DNA from 2 places in the Pseudonocardia sp. HH130629-09 genome. Region 1 is predicted to be linked to the other one. Evidence: riboswitches for the same ligand, from Rfam matches in the RefSeq annotation. Region 1 holds a riboswitch; the other holds the start of a gene.
The links. Region 1 has a riboswitch for S-adenosylmethionine ahead of thrC (threonine synthase). Riboswitches for the same ligand answer to the same signal wherever they lie in the genome.
Positions count from the first base shown of each region.

Region 2: linked by a shared signal. The riboswitch ahead of XF36_RS35705 (putative leader peptide) and the one ahead of thrC (threonine synthase) in region 1 are both predicted to bind S-adenosylmethionine.

Region 1 covers NZ_CP011868.1:3,694,085-3,698,313, forward strand. The annotation lists gene cynS (cyanase) at 56-520, shown strand; gene rpsT (30S ribosomal protein S20) at 691-954, shown strand; gene holA (DNA polymerase III subunit delta) at 1,186-2,154, opposite strand; SAM riboswitch class I at 2,295-2,448, shown strand; gene thrC (threonine synthase) at 2,455-3,723, shown strand; gene XF36_RS16930 (ComEC/Rec2 family competence protein) at 3,798-4,229, opposite strand, start outside.
Region 2 covers NZ_CP011868.1:3,866,670-3,870,898, forward strand. The annotation lists gene XF36_RS17740 (NtaA/DmoA family FMN-dependent monooxygenase) at 1-821, opposite strand, end outside; gene XF36_RS17745 (LLM class flavin-dependent oxidoreductase) at 818-2,071, opposite strand; gene XF36_RS35705 (putative leader peptide) at 2,189-2,299, opposite strand; SAM riboswitch class I at 2,293-2,387, opposite strand; gene XF36_RS17750 (ABC transporter substrate-binding protein) at 2,969-4,063, shown strand; gene XF36_RS17755 (ABC transporter ATP-binding protein) at 4,092-4,229, shown strand, end outside.

The DNA.
Region 1 (4,229 bases):
CGATCGCGCACGATCGAACGGCCAGGAGTCGAGTCCCCAACCCGGAGGAGTCACCGTGTCGGTCACCCCCGTCCCCCCGCTCGACCGGCTGAGCGCGGCGCGTGTCGTGCTCGCCAGGAAGAAGAAGCTGGGCCTGACCTGGGACAAGATCGCCGAGGCACTGGGCCGCTCGCTGGAGTGGTCCACCTCGGCCCTGCTCGGGCAGCAGACGCTGACCCGCGAGCAGGCCGAGGCCGCAGGCTCCCTGCTGGACCTGGACGACGACGTCGTCGACGCCCTCACCCTCCCGCCGGAGCGCGGCGCGGCCGCGGTGGACCTCACCGACCCGCTGGTCTACCGCCTCTCGGAGATGGTGCAGGTGTACGGCACGACGATCTCCGAGCTGGTCCGCGAGGAGTTCGGCGACGGCATCGTGTCCGCGATCGACTTCGAGCTGGACCTGCAGCGCGTCGCCGACCCGAAGGGCGACCGGGCCGTGATCACGCTGAACGGGAAGTTCCTGCCCTACCGCGTCTGGTGACCCGGAACAGGGGGCGAGGACGCCACTGGTAACCTTGTGCGTCGAGCGCTCGGCGTGCTCGCCCGAAACGGCCTGGACCCTCTCTCCAGTGATGCTGTTCGGTGCCGCCGGAGCGGACCCGGACGTACACAAGACCAGCCGACCAGCAGGCAGGAAGACCAGAGGCAGACGTGGCCAACATCAAGTCGCAGATCAAGCGTGTCAAGACCAACGAAAAGCGCCGGCAGCGCAACAAGTCGGTGAAGTCGTCGGTCAAGACCGCGATCCGCCACTTCCGCGAGGCCGCCGACTCCGGCGCCGACAACGTCGTGGAGCTGCAGCGCAAGGCGGCCAAGGCCCTCGACAAGGCGGCCGGCAAGGGCGTCATCCACAAGAACCAGGCGGCGAACCGCAAGTCGGCCCTGGCCAAGCGTCTCAACGACGTCCAGGCCTGAGCCGCCCCGGTTCCCCCACGACGGCGCCGCCCCATCGGGGCGGCGCCGTCGTCGTGTTTCCCGGACCTTTCGTGACCCCCGACCGCTCGTGTCCCCGGACCTCTCGTGTTCCAGGACCGCTCGTGTACCCGCACCGGACACGTCCCTCGACCGATCGCTTTCCCGGACCGGTCACGGCCGCGGGCCGGGGCCCGTCCATGCGCTGCGGGCGCAGGGTGCGAGGTGCGGGGCTCAGCGCGGGGTGCGGGCGGACACGACCGCCAGCACCGCCCGCTCCAACGCGTACCCCGCGTCCGCGGCGACGCCCTTGACGTCGGCGTTCACCCGGGCGGTCGCCGCGATGGCGTCGGCGAGCTGCTCCGGACGCCACTGCCTGACCGTCTGCTGTGCCTTGCGGATCTTCCACGGAGGCATGCCCAGCTCACCGGCCAGCCGGTTCGGGTCGCCCCGCCCGGCCGAGCCGACCTTGGCCAGGGTGCGCACCGAGTCCGCGAGCGCGTCGGCGATCAGGACGTGCGGGACACCGAGCACCAGCGCCCACCGCAGCGCCTCCATCGCCGCCCGCCGGTCCCCCGCGACCGCCGCGTCGGCCACCGCAAAGCCGGAGGACTCGGCCCGGCCGCGGTGATAGCGCCGCACCCCGGCCTCGTCCACGGCGCCGCCGGTGTCCGCGACGAGCTGTCCGGCCGCGGCCGCCAGCTCCCGCAGGTCCGACCCGACCGCCTCGACCAGTACCGCGAGCGCACCGGGGGTGATCGTGCCCCCGTGGCGGCGCACCTCGTCGCGCACGAAGTCCGACCGCTCGTCGGCGCGGGTGATGCGGTTGCAGGTGACGGTGTGCGCCCCGGCCTTGCGCATCAGGTCCAGGACCGCCTTGCCCTTCGCCCCCCCGGCGTGCTGGACCACCAGCACGATCCCGTCGGCCGGGTCCTTCACGTAGTCGGCGAGGGCTGCGGTCATGTCCTTGTTCGCATCCTGGCCATGAGTGAGCACGATCACCCTGCCCTCCGCGAAGAGCGAGGGGCTGAGGTGCCCGGCGAGCTCGCCGGGGGCAACCTCGGAGGTGCGGAAGCGGCGCAGCTCGGTCTCCGGATCGCGCTGCCGGGCGCGCCGGACCAGGTCGGACACCGCCCGCTCGGCCAGGAACTCCTCGTCCCCGACGACCAGCTGCAGCGGGCCCGGTTCGCTCGTGCTGCTCACACCCCCATGGTGGCCCACACCCCTGACAACGGGTGAGCCGCGTCCCGGCACGACGACCTCGCCTGGCGGTGCGGTGCCCCGTTCGCGTACCGTCGTCGTCGGTTCCGGCGCTCGGCGTCCGGAGCACCACAACCGCATATGGCTCATCCAGAGGGGCAGAGGGAACGGCCCGTTGAAGCCCCGGCAACCGGCGTCGCACGACGATCCGCCCAGACCTGCGCCTTCCGCGCGGCGAGGACGTCGACGAACACGGTGCCAATTCCGGCCCGCCACCTCCGGCGGGACAGATGAGGAGATCTCGTGACTCTCACTGCTGCGCCCGAAACCACCTCTGCCTACGACCTGGGCTCCGCGCGCGCTCTCGCGTGCCGCGAGTGCCGCCACGAGACCCCGCTCGCCGCGGAGTTCGCGTGTCCGCGCTGTTTCGGCCCCCTCGAGGTGGCCTACGACTTCCCGACGGTCACCCGCGCCTCCATCGAGGCCGGCCCGAAGTCGATCTGGCGCTACAAGGACCTGCTGCCGGTCCCCTCGACCGTCGAGCAGCACGCGAACACCGAGCCCGGCCTGACCCGGCTGATCGAGGCCGACAACCTGGCCCGCGCGCTCGGCGTCCGCAAGATCTGGATCAAGGACGACACGGGTAACCCGACGCACTCGTTCAAGGACCGCGTCGTCGCCGTCGCGCTCGCCGCTGCCCGTGAGCTCGGCTTCTCGGTGCTGTGCTGCCCCTCCACGGGCAACCTCGCCAACGCCGTGGCCGCCGCGGCCGCCCGCGCCGGCTGGGACTCGGTCGTGCTGGTCCCGTCCTCCCTGGAGCAGGCGAAGATCGTCACCACCGCGGTCTACGGCGGCACCCTGCTCGCCGTCGACGGCAACTACGACGACGTCAACCGGCTCGCCACCGAGCTGGCCGCCGAGCACGAGGACTGGGCGTTCGTGAACGTCAACGTCCGCCCGTACTACGCCGAGGGCTCGAAGACCCTGGGCTACGAGGTCGCCGAGCAGCTCGGCTGGCGGCTCCCGCAGCAGGTGGTCGTCCCGGTCGCATCCGGCTCCCAGCTCACCAAGATCGACAAGGGGTTCACCGAGTTCGGCACCCTGGGTCTGGTCGAGCCCACCCCGTACACCGTGTTCGGTGCCCAGGCCACCGGCTGCTCGCCGGTCGCGCGGGCCTTCGAGGCCGGTCACGACGTGATCCAGCCGCAGAAGCCGGACACCATCGCGCGCTCGCTGGCGATCGGCAACCCGGCCGACGGTCCGTACGTCCTCGACTCGGTGCGCCGCACCGGCGGCTCGGTCGGGCACGTGTCCGACGAGGAGGTCGTCGCCGGCATCCGGCTCCTGGCCCGCACCGAGGGCGTGTTCGCCGAGACCGCGGGCGGGGTCACCATCGCGACCATCAAGAAGCTGCTCGAGGCCGGGGCGCTCGACCCCGACGCCGAGACCGTCCTGATGATCACCGGTGACGGGCTCAAGACCCTCGACGCCGTCTCCGGCGAGGTCGGCCCGACGGCGACCGTGCCGTCGACGTCCTCCGCGGTCCGCGAGGCGCTGGCGAACCGGGGCTGACCGGCCCCGCCGGCCGGGAGCCGGACGGGGGTCGCCACGCGCGACCACCGTCAGCCCGGCCGGGTCGTCGCCGGTCAGGGCCAGGTCACCGGACCGGTCGGTGCGTGCGACCACGATGCCCGCCCGGCCAGTCGGTCCACCAGCTCCGGGTTGGGGTGCCGGTAGCTGTTGCCGTTGCCGACGCTGATCACCGCCGCACGCGGCGCGACGGCGGTGATCAGGTCCGGGACCACCTTGCGGGACCCGTGGTGGGGCATCTTCAGGACGTCGGCCCGCAGGTCGACCCCGGAGTGGAGCAGGTCGTCCTGGGCGACCAGTTCGGCGTCGCCGGTCAGCAGGATCGTCGCGGCCGGGGTGGTGGCGCGCAGCAGCAGCGAGATGTCGTTCACCGCGGTCCCGTCGCCGCCGTCAACCGTCAGGGGCGGGTGGACCGGGCCGAGGACCTGCAGGCGCAGCTCCGGCCACCCCAGCTCCATCCCGCGCACGAGCCCCACCACCGGAGCCCC
Region 2 (4,229 bases), 170 kb from region 1:
ACGCCGGCGCTGGGCAGGATCCGCACCTCGTCGGGGTCGCGGCCGGCCTTGCGGACCCGGGCCTTGACGTCGTCGTAGAAGGCGCGGGCCTCGTCGAACTTCTGGTACCGGGAGAAGATCGCGTCGGCGGACGCGGCGGCGAAGTCGCGACCGGCCGGGGACTCCCCGGCCTGCAGCACGACGGGGTGGCCCTGCGGGCTGCGCGGGGTGGTGAAGCGCCCGGCGATGTCGAACTGGTTGCCCGAGACCGCGAAGTCGCCGACGTGGCCGTCGCGCAGGAAGGTGCCCGACGCGGGGTCGGCGACGACGGCGTCGGAACCCCAGGAGTCCCAGAGCGCCCGGACCGCGGCGAGGGTCTCCCCGGCGCGCTCGTAGCGCTGGTGGTGGCCGAGGTAGGCGCCGCGGCGGAAGTTCTCGCCGGTGGGGGCGTCGGAGCTGGTGACGACGTTCCACGCCGCGCGCCCGCCGGAGAGGATGTCCAGCGTCGCGAACTTGCGGGCCAGCTCGTAGGGCTCGTTGAAGGTGGAGTTGATCGTCCCGGCCAGACCGATGTGCTCGGTGACCGCGGCCAGCGCGGCGAGCACGGTGAAGGTGTCCGGGCGTCCGACGACGTCCTGGTCGAAGATCTCCCCGCCGCGGGTGCGCAGCCGCAGGCCCTCGGCGAGGAAGAGCAGGTCGAGGCGCCCACGCTCGGCGGTGCGCGCCCAGTGCTCGAACGACTCCCAGGCGATGTGGCTGCCCGAGGCCGGGTCGCTCCAGACGGTGTCGTGGTTGACGCCCGGGAAGTAGGCGCCGAGCACGATCTGCTTCCTGTTGCTCATGCGGTCGCTCCGGAGAAGGTCGGGACGACGGCGGACCCGGCCCCGGCGGCGTAGCGGCTGGCGGGTCTGGGCACCCCGAAGCGCTCGCGCAGGATGGTCTCGCCGTAGGCGGTGCGGAACGCGCCGCGGGACTGCAGCTCGGGGACCAGGCCGTCGACGACGGCGTCGAGGTCGGTCGGCAGGACGGCCGGGCGCAGCCGGTAGCCGTCGAGCCCGGCGCGGCGCCAGGACAGCAGGGTGTCGGCGAGCCCGGCGGGGGTGGTGGCGAGGATCGCGGCGTCGGAGGAGAGCGGGTCGAGTGCGTCGAGCCGGGCGAGCCGCTCGCGGGCGGCGCGCTGGGTGTCGGCGAGCACCACGACCACGTCGCCGAGGATGCGCAGCGGCGGTGCGGTGCGGCCCGCCGCGGCCTCGGCGGAGCGGACCTGGACGACGATGCGGGCGGCGTCGTCGGCGTCGTGCGGGGTGGTGGCCACGACGTCGCCGACCCGGGCGGCGAGCAACGCCGGCTCGTAGCCGTGGGCCAGTGACAGGACCAGCGGCTGGCCCTGCGGCGGGCGCGGCACGATCGAGGGGCCGGCGACGCCGAAGTGCTCCCCGGCGAAGTCGACCCGGTGCAGCTTGTCGCGGTCGACGAAGCGCCCGGTGAGCGCGTCGCGGATCTCGGCGTCGTCCTCCCAGGAGTCCCACAGCCGGCGCACGACCTCGACGACGTCGGCGGCCTCCCCGAACAGCTCGGCGACCAGCGCGCGGCCGGCCGCGGTGTCGAGATCGGCGCGACGCAGCCCGGGGACGGTGCGGCGGCCGAAGTGGGCGGCCTCGTCGGCGCGGACCGAGGTCTGCACCCGCCAGCCGGCACGGCCGTGGCTGTCGTGGTCGAGGGTGGCCAGCGCCGACGCGACGTGGAACGGCTCGGTGTGGGTGGTGGTGACGGTCGGGACAAGCCCAATCCGCGACGTCAGCGGGGCGAGGAAGGCGGCGACCAGCGAGGCGTCGAGGCGTCCCTGGACCCGGTCGGTACGTCGCGGTTCCCCGTGGAGGTGGTCCCCGGACTGCAGGCCGAACCCGTCCTCGATCGTGAGCAGGTCGAGCAGCCCGCGCTCGGCGGTGCGGGCGAGGCCGGCCCAGTAGCGCGCGGTGAACAGCTCGCCGGGCCGGGCGCCGGGCTCGCGCCAGGCGGCGGGGTGCCAGCCGGCGCCGTCGAGCGCGACGGCCAGGTGCAGCGGCCGGCCTGAGGTGTCCGTTGTGGACATGAGGGCATCGCTTCCTCGTCGCACGGGGGTGCGACGGAACGGGTGGGACGTCATGGGGGCGGACGCCACCGCCGGCGGGGCGCCGACGGGCGACGCGCAGCGCGGGACGGGGCGGTGTCAGGCCCGACAGGTCGCGCCGGCCACCCGCATCAGGTCGACGTGGCGCCGGTACCGAGGGTGGTGCGCGCCGCGAACCTGCTCCGCGATCGACCGCATGATCTCCTCCATCGAACCCGGCTGGAGCACCCGCACCCGCTGCTGCGGGGGGTTGCTGCGGCGTCGTCGAGCCGGGTCTCTCGGCCGCTCCGGATGGTGTGCACCCCGACTGTAGGGAGCCCGTGCCCGATGGTGTCAACCCGCGGAGCCGGCCCAGTGATGCCCGCCGCACCGAAGCTCCCGACCGGCGGAATCGGGACGCCGAACCGGCCCGACCTGTCCGGACAAGCCGGTCGCTTTCCTGGGGGGTGGACACCAGGTTGTCCGGGGAGGTGACCACGACGCACCCTGGTCGGGTGACGACGAGCCGACGGACGCCCTCGCGCCCCCACCGGTTCGCAGAGGGTGCGACCGAGCCCTCCCCCCACCAGCCGGCCCGAGCCGCACGGCGTGCGGTGCCGGTGCGTCCGACCGGCCTCGAGCCGTTCTGGCCGAGCCGGCGCGCCCCCGCCTACAGCGAGCTCTGTCGCTGACCGAGCCGTACCGGTCCCCGCTCTCCCACGGACGGTAACGCCACACGTCCGGCGTCCGACGCATCCGCCGGAATCGGGACCGCCCGCCGGCACCAGTCCGGCCCGCCACCCGTCCTGCATCCCGGCACGCCGTCCCGGCCGGCCGGACCCGGCGCGCCGCGGTCGTCCCGACCGCCCACCGCCCACCACGGAAGGACCCCGTCCCGCGATGTCCCCGCACGTCCTGCGCCCCGGCTCCCGGGTGCGCACCGCCGCCGTCCTGCTCGCGCTGCTGACCGCGCTCGGACTCATGGCCGGCTGCTCCCGCGCCGCCGAGAGCACCACCGCCGCAGGTGCCACCTCCCCCGCCGCCGAGGTCCGCGTCGGCTACTTCCCGAACATCACCCACGCCCCCGCGCTGGTCGGGGTGAAGCAGGGCCTGTTCGCCAAGGAGCTGGGCAGCACGAAGCTCACCACCCAGACCTTCAACGCCGGCCCGGACCAGGTCAACGCCCTGCTCGGCGGCTCGATCGACGTCGCGTTCATCGGCTCCGGCCCGGCGATCAACGCCTTCACCAAGTCGAACGGCGAGGCCGTGCGCCTGGTCGCCGGCTCCACCTCGGCCGGGGCCCAGCTGGTGACCAGCCCGGACATCACCTCGCCCGAGCAGCTCAAGGGCAAGATCATCGCGACGCCGCAGCTGGGCAACACCCAGGACATCGCCTTCAAGACCTGGCTCAAGGAGAACAACCTCCCGATCGGGGACGGCCCGGACGCGGTGACCGTCCAGAACATCGACAACCCGCAGACCCTCGACCTGTTCAAGCAGGGCAAGCTCGCCGGCGGGTGGCTGCCCGAGCCGTGGAGCTCGCGCCTGGTCGACGCCGGCGCGAAGGTGCTGGTCGACGAGAAGTCCCTGTGGCCGGACGGCAATTTCCCGACCACCGTCGTCATCGCCCGGACCGAGTTCCTGCAGCAGCACCCGCAGACCGTCGAGGCGATCCTGCGCGGCGAGCAGGCCGCCATCTCCTTCATCCGCAGCGACCCGGCGCAGGCCAAGACCGTCTCCAACGCCGCGATCGGCGAGATCACCGGCAAGCCCCTGGCCGCGAACATCCTCGACCGCGCCTTCACCGAGCTGTCCTTCGACACCGACCCGCTCGCCTCGACCTTCCCGCAGCTGGCGAAGGACTCCGTCACCGCCGGCATCGCGCAGAGCGAGGCGAACCTGACCGGTTTCCTCGCCCCGACCGCGATCGACGCGGTCCGCACCGGCTCCGGGGAGGCCGCCGTGGACCCGGCCGGTCTCGCCGCCGCGAACTGACCATCCCGACCGACGAGGGGAACCACCGATGACCGTCGATCTCACCACCCGGCGCCCCCCGGCCCGCGACACGGCCGTGGAGCTGTCGGGGGTCGCCAAGACCTTCGGCACCGGCCCCGGGGCGGTGACCGCGCTCAACGGGATCGACCTGCGGGTCGGCGACGGC